Regions from separate parts of the Halomonas sp. NYA30 genome, predicted to be linked through region 2. Evidence: riboswitches for the same ligand, from Rfam matches in the RefSeq annotation. Region 2 holds a riboswitch; the other holds the start of a gene.
What was found. A riboswitch is a leader RNA that binds a small molecule or an ion and turns the genes downstream of it on or off. The one in region 2 is predicted to bind thiamine pyrophosphate.

Region 1: linked by a shared signal. The riboswitch ahead of ACWI0H_RS07765 (NUDIX hydrolase) and the one ahead of thiM (hydroxyethylthiazole kinase) in region 2 are both predicted to bind thiamine pyrophosphate.

What each region holds. Positions count from the first base shown of each region.
Region 1 covers NZ_OZ334477.1:1,705,041-1,710,987, forward strand. Annotated here, with positions in the region: gene ACWI0H_RS07755 (class I SAM-dependent methyltransferase) at 1-245, opposite strand, end outside; gene ACWI0H_RS07760 (thymidylate synthase) at 290-1,261, opposite strand; gene ACWI0H_RS07765 (NUDIX hydrolase) at 1,325-1,888, opposite strand; TPP riboswitch at 1,946-2,049, opposite strand; gene cmoB (tRNA 5-methoxyuridine(34)/uridine 5-oxyacetic acid(34) synthase CmoB) at 2,164-3,174, opposite strand; gene cmoA (carboxy-S-adenosyl-L-methionine synthase CmoA) at 3,177-3,920, opposite strand; gene pgi (glucose-6-phosphate isomerase) at 4,080-5,762, shown strand.
Region 2 covers NZ_OZ334477.1:224,046-229,992, forward strand. Annotated here, with positions in the region: gene ACWI0H_RS01095 (LysR family transcriptional regulator) at 1-860, opposite strand, end outside; gene thiE (thiamine phosphate synthase) at 857-1,489, opposite strand; gene thiM (hydroxyethylthiazole kinase) at 1,479-2,288, opposite strand; TPP riboswitch at 2,312-2,410, opposite strand; gene ACWI0H_RS01110 (hypothetical protein) at 2,465-2,809, opposite strand; gene gloA (lactoylglutathione lyase) at 3,054-3,590, shown strand; gene ACWI0H_RS01120 (DUF6164 family protein) at 3,600-3,968, shown strand; gene ACWI0H_RS01125 (cupin domain-containing protein) at 3,977-4,642, opposite strand; gene ampC (class C beta-lactamase) at 4,799-5,935, opposite strand.

The DNA.
Region 1 (5,947 bases), 1.5 Mb from region 2:
GCGGATATTGCTTTTTCAATCATTGTTGGAGAGATGTCAACACCGGTGACATAGTCGAATCCGTCGTCTATTAATCTTCTGGACACTTTGCCGCTGCCACAGCCGTAGTCCAATACACTAATCCCCTTGCCATGAGAGTAGGTTAAGTCCGCGATGAGTGGTTGATAGCCAAAAGCGTTCTCCACCCAATCATCATAAGCGTCAAAAAGCTCGGCGATATTTTGTTCAGTCCAATTAGTATTCATAAAAATAAATCCCCCTAATATTTGCTCATGTATGAATGCTTGTACTATCCCCAGCGATTAATAAGAAACGGTTGATAGTAGGGGTTAATTATCTCTAACGCCTTTTGAGGCAGCGCACTCCCTATCTTGATTTGGCGATAGATCCAGAACAACATCAGCACATCTCGCCAATACGTCGTGAGATTAAGATTAGCCATATCATTAAAAGTCAACAAGCCGCTACGGATCTCTGATTCATATTCCAATAGTATGCGTATGGTAGTCGGAGAGGTGCCAATTGGCATTAAAGGTATTGTGTCTGATTGGGGTATAGTTTCATTACTATTCAAAAGTTCAAGCGCACGCTCATGTGTGCTTTCATAGACGTGAATAGAACCAACTTGATGTGTGTAGTGACCGATTTTGCAGCCTATGCGGGTAGCAATATACTCTTGCAAGAAAGTAAAAGAGAAAATATCGTTCAGCATGCCAACGTAGGCATCGTTTGCACGCATATAGCTGACCATGTGTAGCTTTTCTTCGCGGAGTAGCAACTGAAGACCCAAGGTACATGAAACGTCGATATTGCGTCGATAAAGATCCTCTTCCGCACTGAATATTTGCAGGACAGCGCGCTTACTGTCGGGATCGTCATTTTTAAGGATATCAATCACTCGTTCGATTTGATCGAGCGTGTCTGCACCAAAGTTTTTAAGACGAGCTCCGTAACCAGTACCAGGTAGGCTTATACCATCTGGGCTATAGCGTTGCATTGAAGGGGCGTACCAGGAAATAAATGCTAAGTCGTTTTTACCTGATAAATACCATAACGCTTCTGCATAATTAAAAACAATATTTTGTTTGCGTATTTTGCTTAGGCAAAAACGATCAAGAGGATTGTCGAGTCGGATATTGACGCCAATGAGTTCTCGCTCTTTATTTCCTCTAGGTGAGTTAACATATTCATATTCAAAGCAGATTTTATGCAGTGTATCTCTGTAGAGGCTGGTGAAATTCGTATAATGTTTGTGCATCATTATATCCATCTCTTCCGGTGGACAAAGAGGCGTATTTTGCTGATACGAGTGATGGCGAGTAGTTTAAAAAGCTGAGTTGGAGCCGTGAGTCGCGTTTGATTTTTCTTTGATGACCAAACTGTGCAAATTAAAGGCTTTCACGACAGTATCTGCGACGTGATCAGCTAAGGCTTCATTGAAGTTGAGTTTTCCGTTTATAACTTTCGCCCAGCGGCAGTCCGCAGCATCATCACCAGGCTGTAGCTCGCCATCAACGTAGTGACATAGGAGGGCAACCAAGGCGAAGTGGTGGTGATTTCCCTCAGGGTCATATCCGATCACTTCTACTACATCAATTAACGGTCCTACCAATGCTGTGATACCGGTTTCCTCCATTAATTCGCGCTTTGCTGCACAATGTAGGCTTTCTCCCGGTTCCACTGATCCTCCGGGGAAGCCCCAAGTGCCCCGTTGAGGTTCTTTACTACGTTGGACGAGGAGCACTTCATTATTACGCAGAGTTACGGCGATTGCTGCCAAGCGTGGCTTGGCAAGTGCGGAGTTCAGGCGGTTTTTATCAGACGTGTTAAAAGGAGAGGTACTACTGAGCGTAGATGCGTTAGCGGGCGTTGAGTTAACTTGCGACACGATGCACTCCTGCATTGAGATTCGGATAATACAGGCGTAGGTGTCAAAACAGATTCATATATGGTTTATGTCCGTTCCTACGCCGGTATAAGCCGGATCAGGTTCAAAGGGTTTGGATAACGCCATCTCAGCCTGAATAACAGGCACCCCTCGGAAAAGTTATTGTTACAATGAGTTTTAGTATAAGTCAATATTTAGGGGGCGGTTCAATGCGGCGGCTTGGCGGACGCCGGGACGGTTTTGACACCCTCTTCGCACACTTGGCTAACGACTAATCAGCCCGGCTTATTCGCCAAAATCACCGCCCGCCGTGGGGCGGGGTAGCCTTCGATGGTGCGGGTGCGGTCGTTGGGGTCGAGAAAATCAGCCAACGATTGGTAGGTCATCCACTCGGTTGAGCGCTGCTCGTCTAAGGTGGTAGCGGCTTCATCCACCACGCGGACGTTGGTAAAGCCGCAGCGCTCCAGCCAGTGGCAGAGCGCTTGGGAAGAGGGCAGGAAGTAGACGTTGGGCATGGCGGCGTAACGTTCGCCGGGCACAAATACGGTCTGCTCGTCGCCTTCGACTACCAGGGTCTCCAGCACCAGCTCGCCGCCCGGAACTAACGCGGCTTTTAACTGCTGCAGATGTTCCAACGGGGCAGGGCGATGGTAGAGCACGCCCATGGAAAATACCGTATCGAAAAAGCTCAGGTTCTCCGGCACGTCTTCTATACCCACGGGTAAGAACTGCGTTCTACCGCCATCGGCATCGCCGACGAAGTGGCGTACCGCCTGAAACTGCCAGTAGAAGCGCGGCGAAGGGTCGATCACCAGCACAAACGCAGCCCCAGCCCCTGCCATCCGCCAGGCGTGGTAACCGCTGCCACCGCCCACGTCGAGTACCTTACGGTATTTTAGCGGCGCCAAGTGGGGAGCCACTCTCTGCCACTTCCAGTCCGAGCGCCATTCGGTATCAATATGAATGCCACCCAGTTGAAAAGGGCCTTTACGCCAGGGGGCGAGCTTTCTTAGCAGGTTAAAGCACTGACGCTGCTGGCTGTCACTCAGGGCAAGGTCGACGGTGACCGTATCGCTGTTGAAGTCCACGTGCCTGTCAGAGGGCAGCGCTGGCAGTTTAGCAACAGCCTTTTCCCAGGCGGAGAGGTCGCCATGGCGGTTACGATCTAACCCGTGGGCTAACTGCTCAGGTAGCTTTGCAAGCCAGGGTGTTAGCGAAGCATCCAGGGTTGCTTGATCCAAAAACGCCTGATAAATCGCACGATGATCGTCGGGTAACGGCGCCACCTTTAACCCTCCTTAAACGCAATTAGCGAGGCAAAGTTAAGGTACTGGAACCAGGTCATCGAGCGTGGAAAGCCAGCCTGCTTCAAGCGGCCATGGAGGGCGTCGAGGGTATCCGGTACCAGTACATTTTCAAGGGCGGTGCGCTTTTGGCTTATTTCCAGGTCGCTATAGCCATTAGCACGCTTGAAATCGTGGTAGCGTTCTACCCGCCAAGCGTTGTCGCGCTCGTCGGCGTCGACGGTTTTCTCCGAGAGAATCAGCACGCCGCCGGGTTCCAGTGCTGTATAAAGCCGCGCCAGTAGCGCATCGCGGTCGGCGGCGGGTAGAAACTGTAGGGTAAAATTGAGAATGATCATGCCCGAAGGTGCATACTCTAGGGTACGAATGTCGGCTTCTTCGACCTGCATAGCGTACGCTGGGCACTCATCGGCAAAAGTTTGCCGAGCCTGGGCGACCATGGCGGGCGATAGGTCAACGCCCGTATAGCGAAAGGCGTCGGGTGCCAGCGCCCCTGCCAGCGCAAGGCCGGAAGCGCCCAGTGAGCAGCCCAAATCATAGACATGGGCGCCGTGGCGCAGGTGGCGCTGGGCAATTAAGCTCAGCATGCCAAGAATTTGCCCGTAGCCGGGTACCGAACGGCGGATCATGTCAGGAAAGCAGGCGACTACCTTTTCGTCGAAAGAGAACCGCGCAACTCGGTCAAGGGGTGTCGAAAAGATAGCGTCACGGTAAGATGCATCACTCATGGGCAAGCCGGGATCATGGAAAAGGCGTGCTAGTTTACGCGCCCTTAATTGACGAGAACAGGCCTGTCTAGCACAGACTCACATAGAACAGCCCTGTTTAAGGTTATTAACCTGTTTAATGAACCCCGCTGCAAGGATTGACGCCACTGGAGAAGCTAAATGGCCTCAGCATCAAGCGCTACACCCGATACGTTACCGGCATGGCAAACGCTAAAGCATCACGCTGAAACGCTGCAGCACGTTCACTTGAAAACGCTGTTTGGCACCGAGCCCTCCCGCTGGGAAAGCTTTACTCGCCAGGTGGCGGGTTTGACGCTGGATCTTTCCAAGCAGCGCTGGGATGACGATACGCTCGAGCATCTGTTTACGCTGGCTAGCGAAGCGGGCGTCCCCTCTGCCATTGAGGCGCTGCTGAGCGGTAAGCGAGTGAATGTCAGCGAAAACCGCCCGGCGTTACACACGGCGTTGCGTTTGCCTGCCGATGCGACACTGGAGGTTGAGGGTGAAGATATCGTTGCCGCTGTGCACGAAAGCCTTGCCCAAATGGAACGCTTGGTTAGCCGGCTGCACGCAGGGCAGTGGCGTGGTGCCACCGGCAAGCCGATTCGACATGTGGTTAATCTAGGCGTAGGCGGTTCAGATCTGGGCCCACTAATGGTGACCCATGCGTTGACAGATTTCCGGCCCAAAGATATTCATCCGGTTGAGGTGCATTTTGCTTCCACCATGGATGGCTCCCAGCTAGCGGACTATCTGAGCCGGTTGAATCCTGAAACCACTATCTTTGTGTTGTCATCCAAGTCGTTCACCACCATTGATACGCTCTCCAACGCTAACACTGCTCGGGAGTGGTTGCTTAGCCGCTTGACCCAGCATGGCGCGACGCCGATTAGCGCTGAGCTGGTGGTGCGTCAGCACTTTATCGGTGTGTCGGCGAGCCCTGAGAAAATGACCGAGTGGGGCATCGCTGACGATCACCAGTTAACCTTCTGGGAGTGGGTAGGCGGACGCTACTCGCTGTGGGGCACCATTGGCTTACCGATTGCGCTAGTCGTGGGGATGGATAATTTTCGCGAATTTCTAGCCGGTGCCCACGCCATGGATCGCCACTTTTCTGAAGCGCCCATGGAAGATAACTTACCCATACTGCTTGGCTTGGCGGGCATCTGGAACGTCAATTTTCTGGATATCCGTGCGCACTCCATTCTGCCCTACGACGGTCGGTTGGAGTATTTCGCTGCCTATCTTGAACAGCTTGAGATGGAGTCCAACGGCAAATCGGTTACCCGTCAAGGCCAGCCGATTAACTACTCTACCTGTCCGGTGCTCTGGGGGCAGCTTGGCCCCAATGCTCAGCATGCTTTTTATCAGCTACTGCATCAGGGCACGCAAGCGGTAGTGTGTGATTTTATTGCGCCACTCAAGCGTTACGACGAGGTGGAAGACCCGGATACCCGCCGCCATCTGAAAACTCAGCACCGTCTGGCGCTGGCTAACTGCTTTGCTCAGTCCCGGGTGCTTATGCTGGGCGATGACGCCTTGGAAGATGATGGCCCGCGGCCAGAACACAAGCGCTACCGTGGCAACCAACCTTCGACGACGGTGCTGCTTGACCAGCTGACGCCCGCAACCCTGGGCTCACTTATCGCTCTTTACGAGCACAAGGTCTTTGTTCAGGCGGTGATTTGGGATATCAACCCGTTCGACCAGTGGGGCGTTGAGCTGGGCAAACAGATTGCCACGGATACCCAGAAAATTATCGACCATGAGGGAGATCTATCGCGGATGGATGCTTCCAGTAAGGGATTGATTGAGGCATTTTGGGCGGCAGAGCAGGAGTGAGCCGTGCAATTTTGTCGCTAGTATATTGTGGACACATACAGAAAGGGCGCCGTGGATAAGTCGTAGAGGGGGTCATTTGCCATGGCCGGCAAATGTAGCGCCCAGGGATGGGTTTACAGCGCCCCCTCGTAGACTTATCGACGGGGAAGCCCTTTCTGCTTCGCCATTGATAAGCATGGCTAGAT
Region 2 (5,947 bases):
GCCTCGGTAAGCAGATCGATAAAGCGCTCCACCTTGGCGGGCAGATACCGCCGGGCAGGGTAGAGCGCGTGAACGTCGAGCCGCACCGCGGGCTCGTCGGTTAAAATCGGCACTAACCGCCCGCTGACAATACTCTCCGTGACCAGAAAACTGGGCTGTTGTGCGATGCCTAAGCCCGCTTCAGCAGCCTGGGTCAGTACATCACCATTATTGCTCTCCAGTGGGCCATTAACCGTCAAAGACTGCGTAGCAATTTGCCAGTCAGCGCTCTGCTGGCCACTACGATATCGCAGGCAGCGGTGCTCATTAAGGTCGTTAACGCTAACGGGTTCGCCGTGGGTGGCAAGATACTCAGGGGAGGCACAAAACAGCAAACGGCAGCGGGTCAGGCGGCGTGCCACCAGGCTGGAGTCGGGCAGGCTGCCGATACGGATCGCCACGTCATAACCCTCTTCAAGTAGATCAACGCGACGGTCATTAAGGTCCAGGCGCACGTCAAGCGCCGGGTGGGTAAGCATAAACTGGGTGACGAGTGGCGTTAAGTAGCGGGTACCAAAACTCATGGGCCCATTTACGCGTAAACGGCCGCGCACATCGCTGGTACCTTGGCCAACTTCAGCAGCGGCTTCATCGAGCGCTTGCAGCACACCCTGGGCGCGCATTAAATAGCGCTCTCCTGCTTCCGTGAGATGCAGGCGACGCGTAGTGCGCTGTATCAGTCGCGCCCCGAGTGCCTTCTCCAGTGCCATGACCTGACGGGAGACGCGAGTGCGGGAAATATCCAGCGCTTCTGCGGCGCGGGTATAGCTACCCAGCTCGGCTACCCGCACGAAAGCGACGATATGCTCTAACTGATTCATGACGACGAGGCGGCTTGGAAAACCTGAAAAGCGCGCGCTGCCTGGTAAGGGTCGGGCTGACCACAAATAGCCGATATCACCGCTAAACCGTTCGCTCCCGCTCGCTGTACGCTAATCGCATGATCCGCTTTCAGCCCGCCAATGGCCACGCTGGGCAGTGGGCACGCCTTGACCAGCGCCGCTAAACCACCAAAGCCGATGGGCTGGGCGTGATCCTGTTTGCTCTCGGTGGCAAACACCGGGCCAATCCCCACATAATCAAGTAGCTCAAACGGCGTGGCTTGCAGCTGGGCGATAGTATTGATCGACAGGCCGATAATCGCCTGCTCACCTAGCAAACGCCGCGCTTCCTGAACGGCGGCGTCGCTCTGGCCGACATGCAGGCCATCGGCCTGGCTTTCTAGCGCCACCTGCAAGCGGTCGTTAATGATCAGCGGCACGCCTGTGCCCGAGAGAAGCGCTTTTAACCGTTTGGCTTGGGCAGTCATTTGCTCATCGCTGGCATGCTTATCACGCAACTGTACGATGGTGACACCGCCTCTTACCGCTGCCTCAACCGTTTGTTCCAAGCCATGGTCTCGGCAGAGCGCGGCATCGGTGACCAAATAGAGCGATAGATCAAGCGGCATGAATTGCCTCCAGCTGGGCATGAGTAGTGAGGTCGTCAGGGGTGAGTTGATACAGCGCATCCAGCAGTGCCACTTGAAAGCTACCAGGCCCCTGGGCGTTGCCGCCCGCACGTTCACCCGCGACGGCAAAGCAGCCCAGCGCGGCGGCCGTTGCGCCCAGTGGGGCGTCGCGGTTGGCAGCCACAAAGCCTGCCACTAGCGCGCTCAGCCCACAGCCAAGGGTTGTTACGCGGGGCATCAAAGGGTGGCCACCGTGAATACGGTAGTGCTGTGCGCCATCCGTTACCCAGTCGCTTTCGCCGGTCATCGCGACAATACAGCGGTGTTTTTGCGCTAACGCTATCGCTGCGTCCACGGCTTGGTCGGTGGCGGCGGTGGAGTCCACGCCGCGGCCTTGGTTGGCTAAGCCGTTAAGGGTCAGAATTTCAGACGCATTGCCCCGAATCACGCTGGGTTTCGCGGCCATCAGTTTTGCGCACAGCGTTTGGCGATAGCGCGTGGCGCCGACGGCGACGGGATCTAATACCCAGGGAATGGCATGCTGACCGGCAGTCGCTGTGGCGGTCAGCATAGCGTCAGCCCAGTGGGCAGAGATCGTGCCGATATTAATCGAAAGTCCCGCGGAAATAGCCGTGAACTCAGCCACCTCTTCAGGGGCATGCAGCATGGCGGGGGATGCGCCGGTGGCCAGTAACAGGTTGGCCGTGCTGTTCATGGCCACGTAGTTGGTCATGCAGTGAACCAGCGGTGTCACTGTGCGCAGCGTCTCAAGGTAATCGCCAAGCGGGCGTAGGGTCATAGCATCCTCCCGGCAGGGAGGTGGTAAGCGTTACCACGACTCCCTACGCCGGTGTTATCCGGTTCAGGTTCAAAGGGTGCTTCTCAGCCCTGCCGTCATGGAGGGCGCCCCTGTCGATGGAATACTATCCTTGCCTGAAGTAGCCCTGTAAAGCCCCGGATGCGGACGATGGCAATCTAACGAAACGAAATACGTGTGCCGTAGGTAAGCATTTCATCAGGCGTTATCGCTTTACCTTCTACCCCAATCATCTCATCACCGCACTGGTCGGCGAAGGTTAGCACGCCGTGGGTCAAGCCAAGTTGGCCTAAGGTATCGCGGATTTCACCCGTGCCGAGAAAAGTACTGACGTGCCCTTTGTTATCACTGAGGTCAGACACGCCGTTAGCGTGATGAAAGCGCACTCTGTAAATCCCATCCATCGACTCCACTTCAACAATGGGCGAAAAGCCGTTGTGAAGCGCATTGGAAAGTTGCTTGAGGGTTAAGTGATCACCCAGCGTCATATCAATCGCAGTCATAAAAACCTCCTGAAGGACGCCCTCAATCAGGGGCATCGATCATGTGGCGGGAACTTCTTTTGTAAATCTTATGGATAATAAGTGTAGGGTTTTTGTTTAGGATTGCTAGTGCGCTTACCGGTGCCCCGATACGACACTGCCTACGTGCTTGTAAGGGCTAGCATTCTGGCAATAAAGCCCCCATGGTAAGCGGTATGTGAGGCTCAATAGAGTCAATGAACAGTATTAGCGACAGGAGAGCGTGATGAGTTTTCAAGGTGAGCAGCATCCTGGTGTCGTCGATACACCGCCTCAAACCCAAGGATTCCGTTTAAACCACACCATGCTGCGGGTCAAAGACCCCGAGCGGGCGCTGGCGTTCTACTCAAAAGTGTTTGGCATGCAGGTACTGCGGCGGCTGGATTTCGAGGAGATGCAGTTCTCGCTCTACTTTTTAGCCAACGTGGAGCCGAGCGACAGCGTGCCGGAAGAGACTGACGCGCGTACCGTATGGACGTTTAGCCAGAAGGGGCTGTTGGAATTGACCCACAACTGGGGGACTGAAAACCAGGAAGATTTCGCCTATCACGATGGCAATGCCGAGCCCCAGGGCTTTGGGCACATCTGCTTTAACGTGCCGGATTTGGCAGCGGCACAGGCATGGTTTGACGAGCACGACGTCACCTTCGTAAAACGCGCTGATCAGGGCAAAATGAAGGATGTTATCTTCGTTAAGGACCCGGATGGCTACTGGATCGAAGTAATTCAGGCAGACCTGATGGCGGGTAAAAGCGACGCATGAGGCACGCCAATGGCTGAACTACTGTTCCGGCTGCGCCACGTTACCGACGAAGAGGCCATGGAAGTGCGTGACCTGTTGGCCGACCATGGCTTTGATACCTATGAAACCCAGGCGGGCTTTTTCCGCCTGGGGGTCGATGCTATCTGGCTACGTAATCCACATCAGCATGATGCGGCTATCGCCGCGCTAGACGCCTATCAGGCGGAGCGCCTTGACCGCGTCCAGCGTGAGCATCAAGCAGCGGTTGAGCGGGGCGACGCGGAAACATTGTGGCATCGCTTGGCCGCTCACCCGCTGCAGGTGGTGCTGGTGCTGTTAGCCGTGGGGCTTATTGCGGCTCTTACGCTGCTGCCGTTTCTGGGCTTATCACGAAGCTAAGCACTAAGCTATGCGGGCGGCAGATGACCGCGTTTGAGGTACATCATCACGCCATTTTCACCGGCGGTGAGTGCAGGGGCTGCGCCGCTGGGGTAGCGACACCAGGTGCCCGCCGTGTAGCTATGCTCGCTATCGCTTAGGCTGCCTTCAAGAATCAAAAACTCCAGGCCGCCCAGCAGCGTGGGGTAAGTGATGGAGGTGCCCGCCGACCACCGTTCCAGGCTGGTGCGCTCCTGCTTGTAGGTGTGCAGCATCTTGTAGGCAATGCGCGGGCGACGATCCGGCTGCCAGGGAAGCCGATGCGCAGGTACCGCCAGCTGGAGCGTGTCGTTGGGGTCAAACTGGTGCAGTTTGACAAAAATCAGCGCGCCTTCCTCGCCAATCTGTGGCGTGTGGCCGGTACCGATGGGGTTTCGTAAGTAGCTGCCGGCTGGGTAGCGCCCATGCTCATCGGCGAACACGCCTTCCAACACCAGGATCTCTTCGCCGCCGCCGTGGGTATGCCGCTCAAATTGCGTATTAGGCGCGTAGCGAACAAGACTGGTGGCACGGGCAACTTCATCACCAATTCGGTCAAACATCATGCGCTCGACCCCCGCACTGGGGGAATCGACCCACTGATACTCTTCCGGGGTAACACAGGCAAAGTGGCTAAAATCGGCGTTTAGACGCATGGGAAAGGGCTCTTCGCAGTGAAGGTAAGTATCGGGGAGGAGTAATAGTCTCCTTATTGACAGCGAAAAATGCAACTTTAGGTTGTTTGATCTTAGCGATGATGCCATAAAAAATGCCGCCAACGGCGGCATTAGACTGTTTTAAGCGAGAGAGACTCAGTGGGCTTCTGCCAGTGCGGTAAGCAGTTGGTGCGCTGCTTCTATGCGGGCACCATTGGGGTAGTTACGGTTAGCCAGCATCACAATGCCGATCTGCTCGCTGGGCACAAAAGCCACATAGCCGCCAAAGCCGTTGGTTGAGCCGGTCTTGTTATAAAGCGCCTCTTGCCGAGGGGCTAAAGGGGGCGTTAAGCGGTTGGCAGGGTTGGGCTCTAATATCATCTCAAGTGAGTTACCTGCCAGCAGCTGCTCAAGCGTTACTGGGTAGGCGTAGCTTTCCCAGCCCAGCCCCTGGGTCATATTGCCGACCTCAAAGTACCCCGTGCGCGTGGCCGTCAGGGCTTGGCGTAGGGGGGCTTCCAGCGCTGAGTCATTCATGTGGGCTTCCACAAAAGTGAGCACATCTGCAGCAGTTGATTTCAAGCCGTAAGCCTGAGCATCCAATACGCCGGGGTTCACCCGAATCGGCTCATCTTCTTTCGAGTAACCGTAAGCGTAGTGCGCCTGCTGTGCTTCAGGCACTTGGTAAAAACTGTGGTCAAGCCCTAACGGTGAGAAGAGATGTTCCTCCATCAATGCTGCATAACGCTTTCCGAGACGTTGGGCGGTTAAATACCCCATCAGCCCTATGCTCGGGTTGGAGTAGAGCCGATGACTGCCAGGCGTGGATTCAGGCTGCCACTGGCGATAGTAGTCGACCATTGCCGCTTCGTTGTTAACCGCCTCGGGAAACTGCAGCGGCAGTTCACCCGCGGTGTAAGTGCCCAATTCCAGCAATGTGATCTCATCGAAGGCACTGCCTTCAAGGGCAGGCAGGTGCTCGCTGGCCGCGTCGGAAAGCGAAAGCGCACCGCTGGCCTGCGCGTAGCCTGTTAACGCCGCAGTGAAAATCTTACTGATGGAGCCCAGCTCGAACAGCGTCTCATCGGCGACCGGAATCCCCGCTTCTTGATTGGCGAGGCCATAATTAAAGTAGTGCTGCTGGCCGTTGATGCTCAGCGCGACCGCCATGCCCGGGATGCGGTGCTCATCCATCAGTGGGGCGATAGTCTCGTTCACCAGCGCTTCAACTGCGTCGCTATCGGCTGTTTCAAGCGCCCAGGCAGCGCTGCCGAGCAGGAGTGAGTTGGTCATGAGAAAGGAGGT